3 regions of the Nonomuraea coxensis DSM 45129 genome follow, and region 3 is predicted to be linked to each of the others. Evidence: riboswitches for the same ligand, from Rfam matches in the RefSeq annotation. Region 3 holds a riboswitch; each other region holds the start of a gene.
The links. Region 3 has a riboswitch for cyclic di-AMP ahead of Nocox_RS43865 (C40 family peptidase). Riboswitches for the same ligand answer to the same signal wherever they lie in the genome.
Positions count from the first base shown of each region.

Region 1 (3,267 bases), 1.2 Mb from region 3:
GCGTCAACATCGCCTCCATGCAGGTGGCCCGCGACGTCAAGGGCGGCAAGGCGCTCATCGCGCTGACCGTCGACTCGGCGATCCCGGCCGACATCGTCGACCAGATCGTGGCCGAGATCGGCGCCGAGAGCGGCCGTTCCGTGGACCTGGAGGACTGACCCTCCCTCACGTGCGGAAGGCCGCCGCCCCGGTTCGGGCGGCGGCCTTCTGTCGTCTCAGCATGCGAGATGCTAGGACATCCAACGAGATTCCTCGGTTACCGTGGAAGCACATGCGCCAGGTGTCCGTACTCATTACCTGCCGCGGCGAGGCCTGTTAGGGCAGGTCGGCGACTCGCCGCGGTGAGCGGCGTGCGTCGGCCGGTAAGTCCCTTCCGTCCGGTCCGTGATCCGGACCGCGGCATCAGGCCCCGTTCGGATTCGCGACCGGGGTCCGACCCTCCCGTCACCAACGCCTTTCGCGAAACGAGATGACCACCATGTACGAGATGTACGCCTGGAACCGTGCCGACGACCCCAAGGACGAGGCCGCCGAGGCCCTGCAGACCGCGCTGGACCGCCGCGACAACGGCGGCGCCCCGCAGGAGTCCGGCCGGTAGGGCCCCGGCTCGCTCATGAGGCCGCGTCAGAGCACTGACGCGACGGGCATGGACGGCGGCGGCGTCTCGCGCCGCTCCGCCCACTCCCGCACGCCCTTGCGGTCGGGCCGGACGCCGCCGACGAAGGCGCTCCTGCGCCAGCTCGACAGCTTCTCCTCCTTGACGACGTCCCCCGTGCGGGGCGCGTGCACCATGTAGCCGGGCCGGGAGATCATCCCGACGTGGCCGAGGTTGCTGAAGAAGACCAGGTCGCCGGGCTTGAGGTTGTTCCAGGAGACCTTCTTGTCGTACGCCGCGTACTGGTCCGTGGTGACGCGGGGCAACTGGATCCCCGCCTTCTGGTACGCCCGGAGCATGAGCCCCGAGCAGTCGTACCCGCCCCTGCCGGTCCCGCCCCAGAGGTACGGGATGCCCCGCTTCTTCATGGCGAAGCGCAGCGCGATCTTCCAGGCGGGCCTGCTCTGCCTGTCCCGGATCTTCTTGAGCTCCGGGCCGGTGAGCGTGGTGGTGAGTGCGCGCTCGTCGAGGGTGTCGTTCTTGGGCGCGCGGTCGGGGGTGGACGCGCCGGAGGGGTCAGATCCTCCGGCGGTGCTGGATCCCCCGGCGGGATCGGGCTGGATGGGATCGGGCTGGGTCGGGGTGGGCTGAGCGGGATCGGGCTGGGCGGGATCGGGCTGGGTGGGGGTGGGCTGGGCGGGATCGGATTGGGTGGGGGTGGGCTGGGGGGCTGGGGTGGATGCCTGGGCGGGGGAGGCGAGCACGGCGACGCCGGCCGCGCCCGCCGCCACGAGAATGGCGATGCGAGACAGGGGACTGTCCTTCCAAACGGCCGGCCGGGTTAGCTGACGGGCTCGGGCCTGGAAGCAGCCCTACGGCGGATGCCGATTCGCCCCTGGGGAGAGTGGGTCCCCGGCTCCACGCGAACCGCCGCGTGAATTAGGCAGGGCACGGACGCTAACGAATCGGTCAAAAGATCGCAAACTTCTCAAATCGGACGTTCCTCGGAACGGTCCGGAAAATGAGACCGAGTGTTCGTCAGGCGAGACGAGCCGGTAAGGTACCGGCATGGAGTCGCGTAACATCCGCTTGGCCGTCATCCCCGGCGATGGCATCGGCACCGAGGTCGTCGCCGAAGGGCTCAAGGTCCTCGAAGCCGTCGGCACGAAGATCGAGCCCACGCACTACGACCTGGGCGCGGCGCGATACCACCGCACCGGCGAGACGCTGCCCGACCCGGTGCTGCAGGAGCTGCGCGGCTACGACGCGATCCTGCTCGGCGCGGTGGGCGACCCCAGCGTGCCCCCGGGCATCCTGGAGCGCGACCTGCTGCTGCGGCTGCGCTTCGAGTTCGACCACTACGTCAACCTGCGCCCGGTCAAGCTCTTCCCCGGCGTCGAGACCCCGCTGGCCGACACCGCCGCCGAGGACATCGACATGATCGTGGTCCGCGAGGGCACCGAGGGCCTCTACGCGGGCACCGGCGGCGCCATGCGGCGCGGCACGCCGCACGAGATCGCCACCCAGGAGTCGCTCAACACCGCCTACGGTGTCGAGCGCGTCGTCCGCTACGCCTTCGACAAGGCCCAGAGCCGCCCGCGCAAGAAGCTGACGCTGGTCCACAAGACCAACGTCCTCACCTTCGCCGGCGACCTGTGGCAGCGCACGGTCAACCGGGTCGCCGAGGAATACCCCGAGGTCACCACCGACTACTGCCACATCGACGCGGCGTCGATGTTCTTCGTGACCCAGCCGGGGCGCTTCGACGTCGTCGTCACCGACAACCTGTTCGGCGACATCATCACCGACCTCGGCGCGGCCATCGCGGGCGGCATCGGCCTGGCCGCGAGCGGCAACATCAACCCCGAGGGCACGGCGCCCAGCATGTTCGAGCCGGTGCACGGCAGCGCGCCCGACATCGCGGGCCAGGGCAAGGCCGACCCGACCGCCACCATCCTGTCGGTCGCCATGCTCCTCGACCACCTGGGCCTGCGGGCCGAGGCCGCCAAGGTCGAGCAGGCGGTCGCCGACGACATCGTCGAGCGGCTGGCCGGCTGGACCGGCCGCACCACGTCGCAGATCGGCGACGACATCACCGCGCGAGTATCCGGCTAGGGCCGCCCAGCCTCACCACGCGCCTGGCGGTCCGCATCGGATCGCCAGGCGCTTTTTGCTGTCCAAAGCGGCTGAATCCCCCCAACGGCAGCTTGTCATCCCATACGGCGAGACAATAGGAAGTACTAGCTGCCTTCGGGCAGAACTGCCGCGCCATAGCGGGTCCGCGGGCCCGCAGGATTCGGTAGATTTCGCGAAATCGCAGAGAGAAGGACCGTCGTCATGACCATCGCTCAGAAGCTCAGCTTCGACGTGCAGCTATCCGACCACGCGCGCACCGCGGCCGAGCGGGAGCAGGTACTGGCGAACCCCGGATTCGGGCAGTCCTTCACCGATCACATGATCACCATCGACTACACCGAGGGCCAGGGCTGGCACGACGCCCGGCTGGCGCCGTACGGACCGCTCTCGCTCGACCCGGCCACCGCGGTCTTCCACTACGCGCAGGAGCTGTTCGAGGGCCTGAAGGCTTATCGGCAGATCAACGGGTCCATCGTGATGTTCCGCCCCTACGCCAACGCCGCCCGCTTCAACCGCTCGGCCGCCCGCATGGCCAT
Region 1 is NZ_CP068985.1:7,511,099-7,514,365, reverse strand. Features, by position in the region: gene serA (phosphoglycerate dehydrogenase) at 1-158, shown strand, start outside; gene Nocox_RS43820 (hypothetical protein) at 470-598, shown strand; gene Nocox_RS43815 (C40 family peptidase) at 625-1,386, opposite strand; cyclic di-AMP (ydaO/yuaA leader) riboswitch at 1,411-1,551, opposite strand; gene Nocox_RS35195 (3-isopropylmalate dehydrogenase) at 1,664-2,710, shown strand; gene Nocox_RS35190 (branched-chain amino acid aminotransferase) at 2,933-3,267, shown strand, end outside.
Region 1: it holds a riboswitch for cyclic di-AMP, as region 3 does, so the genes downstream of both, Nocox_RS43815 (C40 family peptidase) here and Nocox_RS43865 (C40 family peptidase) in region 3, are expected to answer to the same signal.

Region 2 (3,267 bases), 1.9 Mb from region 3:
CGGTGGCCTCGGAGCTGCGCTACGACCCGCTGACGGAGGAGTGGATCGCGATCGCGGGGCACCGTCAGACCCGTACGTTCCAGCCGAAGGGCACGGCGGCCGAGTGCCCGCTGTGCCCGTCGGCGCCCGGCCGCGACACGGAGATCCCCGCCTACGACTACGACGTCGTCGTGTTCGAGAACCGCTTCCCGTCCTTCTCCGGAAATCTCGGCACGTACGAGGACGCCGGCGGCCTGAGCGCGGTCCGCCCCGGCGCCGGCCGCTGCGAGGTCGTCTGCTTCACCTCCGACCACGACTCCAGCTTCTCCCGGCTCTCCGACGACCGGGTCGAGCTGGTCATGGAGGCGTGGGCCGACCGCACCGCCGAGCTGTCCTCCGTCGAGGGCGTGGAGCAGGTGTTCTGCTTCGAGAACCGGGGCTCGGAGATCGGCATCACGCTCGCGCACCCGCACGGCCAGATCTACGCCTACCCGTACGTCACTCCGCGCACGAAGCTCAACCTGGGCGCGGCCTCCCGGCACAAGGGCCCCGGCAACCTGTTCGCCGACGTCCTCGCCGCCGAGCGGGCCGCGGGCACGCGGGTCGTGACCTCCAACGAGCACTGGACGGCGTTCGTGCCGGCCGCCGCGCGCTGGCCGTTCGAGGTGCACGTCTACCCGCACCGGCAGGTGCCGGACCTGCCGGCGCTGACGGAGGCGGAGCGGGCGGCGTTCGCGCCGCTCTACACCTCGGTGCTGCGGGCCTTCGACGGGCTGTTCGGGGTCGTGATGCCGTACATCGCGGCCTGGCACCAGGCGCCGGTGCGGGAGGGGCGGGACCTCGCGTACCTGCGGCTTGAGCTGTTCAGCATCAGGCGGGCGCCGGGGAAGCTGAAGTACCTGGCCGGGTCGGAGTCGGCGATGGGCGCCTTCGTCAACGACGTGCTGCCGGAGGAGGCGGCACGCATGCTCCGATCACAACTCGATCACTAATTGATTTCTGCTTAAGGTCGCATTACTTGTGATCTACCAGTAACATCCCCATATGCAACGGCCGTACCAGCCGTCGCACGCCTAATCCCGGGCGCGTCGCCCGGGAGCCGGGGACCCACCGCATCTGGGGTGAATCCACTTCGGTGGTAGGGACGCTCTCACGCCCGAACCCGTCAGCTAACCCGGCCGGCAGAGGGAGAGGAACCCCGTACGTGGCGGCTTCGCCCCCCGCGCCCTTCGCCATCGGACTCGTCACCGCCGCCGCCGTCCTCCTGGCGACGCCCCACCCCGCGCAGGCCGCGCCGAAGCCCACGGAGTCCCAGCTCCGCGCCCAGCTCAAGCGGCTCAACGCCAAGGTCGACAAGCTCATCGAGCAGTACAACCTCAAGCGCGTCGAGCTGGCCGAGGCGCAGGAGGCCGCCAAGAGCGCCAAGGAACGCCTGGCCACGGCCGAGCGGACGCTGGCCGCCTCCGAGCGGCGCGTCGCCGAGCTCGCCCGCCTCCGCTACCAGAACGGCAACCCGCCGGTGCCCGGCTTCATGCCGGACGCCGCCGGCGCGGCCGTGCTCGACCAGCTCACCGCCGAGCAGCAGGCGCTGGTGCAGGGCGTCGCCACGGCCCGCGACGAGAAGAAGAAGGCCGCCGCCGAGGCCGAGGCGCTGGCGGCCAGGATCCGCGCGGACGCGGCGACGGTGGCCGGGCAGCGCGACGAGGCCGAGGACGTCATCGACGACATCAAGGACAAGCTGGCCGACCTGGTCCCGTACGGCACCGGCCGCAAGTCCGACGGGAGCTGGGCCCCCGAGCTGCCGTCAGGCACGGACAACATCACCGCGCGCACCCGGCTCATGCGCGCCGAGGTGGCGAAGAACTTCGCGCTGCCGTTCTCGGTGGGCTGCTTCCGCTCAGGCTCCAGCGGTGAGCACCCGCTCGGCCGCGCCTGCGACTTCATGATGAGCTCCGGCGGCAGCATGCCGAGCGCGGCCAACAACGCCCTGGGCGACCGCATCGCCGCCTGGGCCCTGCAGAACCAGAGCAAACTGGGCGTCAAATACGTGATCTGGAAGCAGCGCATCAACACCGGCTCCGGCTGGCGCGCGATGTCCGACCGTGGCAGCATCACCGAGAACCATTACGACCACGTCCACATCTCCATGAACTGAGACATGACAGATACCCGTACCCCGCCGCCCCTCACGGGTGACGAACGCACCGTGCTCGGCAACTGGCTCGAATGGCACCGTGCCACCCTCGCCGTCAAGTGCGCCGGCCTGACCGCCGGGCAGCTGCGCCTGCGCAGCGCCGAGCCCTCCGGCCTGTCCCTGCTCGGCCTGGTCCGGCACATGGCGAACGTCGAGCGCGCGTGGTTCCGCCGGGTGCTCGCCGGTGAGGACGTCCCGAAGCTGTGGGACAAGGACCGCGACAACGACGCCGACTTCAAGGAAGTGGACACGGCGTCGGTGGAGGAGGCGTTCGCCACCTGGCGGGACGAGATCGAGCGCGCCCGCGCCATCTCGGCCGCCAGGCCGCTCGACGCCGTGGGGGAGCGCAACGGCGGCGAGTGCTCACACCGCTGGATCCTCGTCCACATGATCGAGGAGTACGCCCGGCACAACGGTCACGCCGATCTCCTGCGCGAGCGCATCGACGGCGTCACGGGCGAATGACGAAAGGGCGATCAGGGCTCGGTGCGGAAGAGCGCCCAGACGGCCTTGCCGCCGCGGGCCAGCCGGTCCCAGCCCCAGCTCTGGCTGTAGGTCTCGACGATGTAGAGCCCGCGGCCGTTCTCGGAGACGAAGTCGGGCTCCTTGCGCCGCGGCACCTCGTCGCTGGGGTCGGCCACGGCCAGCAGCACGTGGGGGCTGACCCGCATGAGCAGCAGCTCGATCTCGCGGCGTCCTGAGGACCGCATCGCGTACCTGACCGCGTTCGTGACCAGTTCGGAGACCACGAGGGCGGCGTCGTCGCTCAGGTCCTGCAGGCCCCAGCCCCGGAGGGTGGAGCGGGTGACGTCCCTGGCGGTCTTCACCGAGTCGGCCTGAAAGGGCAGCGGGCACGAGGTGGTGTAGGGCTTGCCGCCGCGACCGGTGAGCAACTGGTCGAAACCGACCTCGCGGGTGATCTGCAGGCAGTCGGCAGTGGCCAGAGGGTCCTCTACCATGCCGACGATACCTCCCCGTAAAGCCTTGGTTAGTGCATGTTTGGCCCAATATGCACTAAGCCATCATGGGTCACGACGGCGGCGGCTGCAAGACCCAAATGCACGTGCAGTTGCATTGTGCAGCCGCAAGCGGCG
Region 2 is NZ_CP068985.1:6,862,406-6,865,672, reverse strand. Features, by position in the region: gene galT (galactose-1-phosphate uridylyltransferase) at 1-971, shown strand, start outside; cyclic di-AMP (ydaO/yuaA leader) riboswitch at 1,040-1,177, shown strand; gene Nocox_RS32155 (coiled-coil domain-containing protein) at 1,184-2,134, shown strand; gene Nocox_RS32150 (DinB family protein) at 2,138-2,638, shown strand; gene Nocox_RS32145 (ATP-binding protein) at 2,650-3,132, opposite strand.
Region 2: it holds a riboswitch for cyclic di-AMP, as region 3 does, so the genes downstream of both, Nocox_RS32155 (coiled-coil domain-containing protein) here and Nocox_RS43865 (C40 family peptidase) in region 3, are expected to answer to the same signal.

Region 3 (3,267 bases):
CTGCTGACCGTACTGGGGCTGCTGCTGGCCGTAGCCCTGCTGCTGCTGGTTGTAGGGGGGCTGGCCGAAGGCGTCGTCCGCGCGGTAGCCGACCACGGTGGCGTCGGGGTCGGGCTCGCCGGGGTGGCGGCCCTGGTGCTGCTGGCCGTAGGGGGGATTGCCGGGCGCGGAGTTCTCGCCGGATTCGTCCTGTGGATACGGCGGCTGTCCGGTGCTCACCGTGTCACCTCGCTTCGCGTGCGCATGTGGCACGTGTCAGGGCACATGCCTGTGCTGCCCAACGTATCGACATAGGTATCAACAATCACCTTTCCAATTGGTCAAGGTCCGCGTCACCCGATGTCAGATGGAGCAGCATGCGGGTGTTGCCCAGGGTGTTCGGCTTGACGTGCTCCAGGTCGAGAAACTCGGCCACACCCTCGTCGTACGAGGCCAGGAGTTCGGCGTAGACCTCGGGTGAGACCGGTGTCCCCTGGATGGGCCGGAACCCGTGCCTGGCGAAGAATTCGATCTCAAAAGTGAGACAGAATACCCGCCGCAGACCCAGATCCTTGGCCTGCTGGATGAGCGCCTCCACGATCCGGTGGCCGATTCCCATGCCCCGGCACTCCGGATCGACGGCGACCGTGCGGACCTCGGCGAGATCCTCCCACAGGACGTGCAGGGCGCCGCATCCGGCGACCCGGCCGCCGAGGTCGGCCACCCAGAACTCCTGTACGTCCTCGTACAGCGTCACCGTGGTCTTCTCCAGGAGCCGGGGACCCGCGCCCGCGTAGGTGTCGACCAGGCGCCTGATCCCGCGGACGTCGGGCGTGCGGGCACGCCGGACCACCACCGCGGTCTCGGGCACTGTCAACTCGGCCACCTGCTCCATGGCTCTCCAGAGTACAGATGTCATTACGGCTCGGACCTAACTCCCTCAAGCGGCCCCGCTGCGGGGCCCGCCGCGGTCGTCTCCAGGCCCAGGTCCGGCGTCCGCCGACGCCAGGCAGAACCAAGGGCAAAGAGGACATAAAGTCTCTTCTGTACGCTTGATCACGAGATCACCTTGTGACCCTTCAGTTGTGAAACCTCAACAGATCAAGCAGTTCTGGTTGAGCAGGAACCGGGAGTGCATTAGTGTCCAGCGACGACGTTCCCCGCGTGTCGCGCGGGAGCCACGCCCAATTCCCGCAAGGGAAGCCGGGGACCCGCCGATGGCGCCCGCCGCACGCCATCACTGGGGTGAATCCGAATCGTTCGGTAGGGCTCCTCCGGCCCGAACCCGTCAGCTAACCCGGTAGGCGTCGAGGAAGGGAGCTGGTTGGTGAAGCGCACGCGCACGCGTGGGGACGAGAGGACGGCGGGCGGGGACGCCCGCCATCGAGAACGGTTCCGGCGGCCGTTCCGCCTCGGAGCGGCGGCCCTGCTGGCCGGCGCGTTACTGGTGGCCCCCATCGCCCCGGCGTCCGCTGAGCCCAAGCCGTCGCTCAAGGAGCTGTCGGACAAGGTCGAGAAGCTGCACGTCGAGATCGAGACGCTCACGGAGCAGTACAACGGCCAGCGGGAGAAGTACAAAACCGCCAAGAAGGCTTCGGACGCCGCGCAGAGGACCCTGGCCGACAGCCAGGCCGATCTCGCCGCCAAGCGCGCCAAGGCCGTCATGCTCGCCCAGAACGCCTACATCACCGGCGGGCTCAACCGTTCCCTCGCTTTCATGCAGTCCGACGACCCGGAGGAGTTCCTCGACCGGGCGGCGACCACGCACGCGCTGGAGACGCAGCAGAGCGAGGAGGTCAACCAGCTCCTCAAGGCCATGGACGCGGCCACCCGCGCCGAGGCCGGCGCCAAGGCCCGCATGGAGGAGCTGCGCGAGATCGTCGCCGACCTCGACGCCAAGCGCGACAAGATCACCTCACTGATCACGAGGACCGAGAGCAGCCTCTTCCGCCGCGCCCTCGGCGAGGCCGGGCGGCCCGGCACCCGCGCTGTACGGGTCAACCTGCCGATCCCCGGCACCGGCAAGGCCGCGGCGGCCGCCAGGTGGGCGCTCACGCAGCAGCTCAAGCCGTACGTGTGGGGCGCGGAAGGCCCCAACTCCTACGACTGCTCCGGCCTGGTCATGGCCGCCTTCCAGCGCGTCGGCATCTCCCTGCCGCACTACACCGGCGACCAGTGGACCGCGGGCCGGCACATCTCACGCGAGGAGATGCGCCCCGGCGACCTGGTCTTCTTCTACAGCGACCTGCATCACGTCGGCATCTACATCGGCGGCGGCATGATGGTGCACGCCCCGCGCACCGGCGACGTCGTACGGGTGGCCGCGCTCGGCAACCGGCCCTTCGCGGGCGCGGTGCGCATCGCCGACTGAGCCGGCTGAGCTGACTGAGCCGACTGAGCCGGCTGAGCCGACCGGCCACCCCGCCGGGCACAGGCGTGTCGTCAGATCAGATGAGCTGGCGGCGCGCCGCCCAGGCGACGGCCTCGATGGCCGTCGCGACGCCGATGCGATCACAGATGCCGCGCAGTCTCCGGCGTACGGTGCGCCCGCTGATGTCCAGACGTCTCCCCACCCGGTCCACCGTGACGCCCTTGGCCAGCTCGCCGAGTAAAGCCAGATCCGCGTGGCTCAGCTCAACGCCTTCAGTGAGCACTTCCATCGGGAGCCCTCCCCCCCAACAGCAGAATGTGGACCTCACAACGCGCCAAAGCCGCTCGTCTCGCAGAAGGTAAACGCATCTCCGAAAGGTCGTCAAGCGTGATAAACCCCGCCCTTGACGAGCGCTATTGACATGATCGCCCATATGTGACGTACTCGCCATATGCCGACCGGATGCTGGACGCGCGATGACCGATGTCGTTGATCAGCCCGGGGGCGGCCCTCCCTCCCCCTCGGGTCCGGCGGACGTTCTGGGTTTTGATCCCGCGGATCCCGGTTTTCTGGATGATCCCTATGCGCGTTACCACGCACTGCGCGAGCGCGGGCCGATCTTCCGTACGCCCGCCGGGCTGTTCGTCCTGACCGGTCACGAACTGTGCGGCGCCATGCTCCGCGACCCCCGCTTCGGGCACGGCCCGAATCCTGTCAATCGCGTCAATCCAGGTCAGCCCGTCGAGTCATTTCTGCGTATGGATCCGCCCGATCACACCCGGTTACGCGGTCTGGTCAGCAGGGCGTTCACGCCCCGCATGGTCGAGCGGCTGCGCCCGCGCGTCGAGGCCGTCACCGCCGGGCTGATCGCCGCGCTGCCGGAGGAGGGCGACCTGGTTTCCGGCTTCGCGTACCCG
Region 3 is NZ_CP068985.1:8,758,566-8,761,832, forward strand. Features, by position in the region: gene Nocox_RS41050 (RDD family protein) at 1-219, opposite strand, end outside; gene Nocox_RS41055 (amino-acid N-acetyltransferase) at 305-874, opposite strand; cyclic di-AMP (ydaO/yuaA leader) riboswitch at 1,151-1,301, shown strand; gene Nocox_RS43865 (C40 family peptidase) at 1,307-2,350, shown strand; gene Nocox_RS41065 (LuxR C-terminal-related transcriptional regulator) at 2,427-2,639, opposite strand; gene Nocox_RS41070 (cytochrome P450) at 3,109-3,267, shown strand, end outside.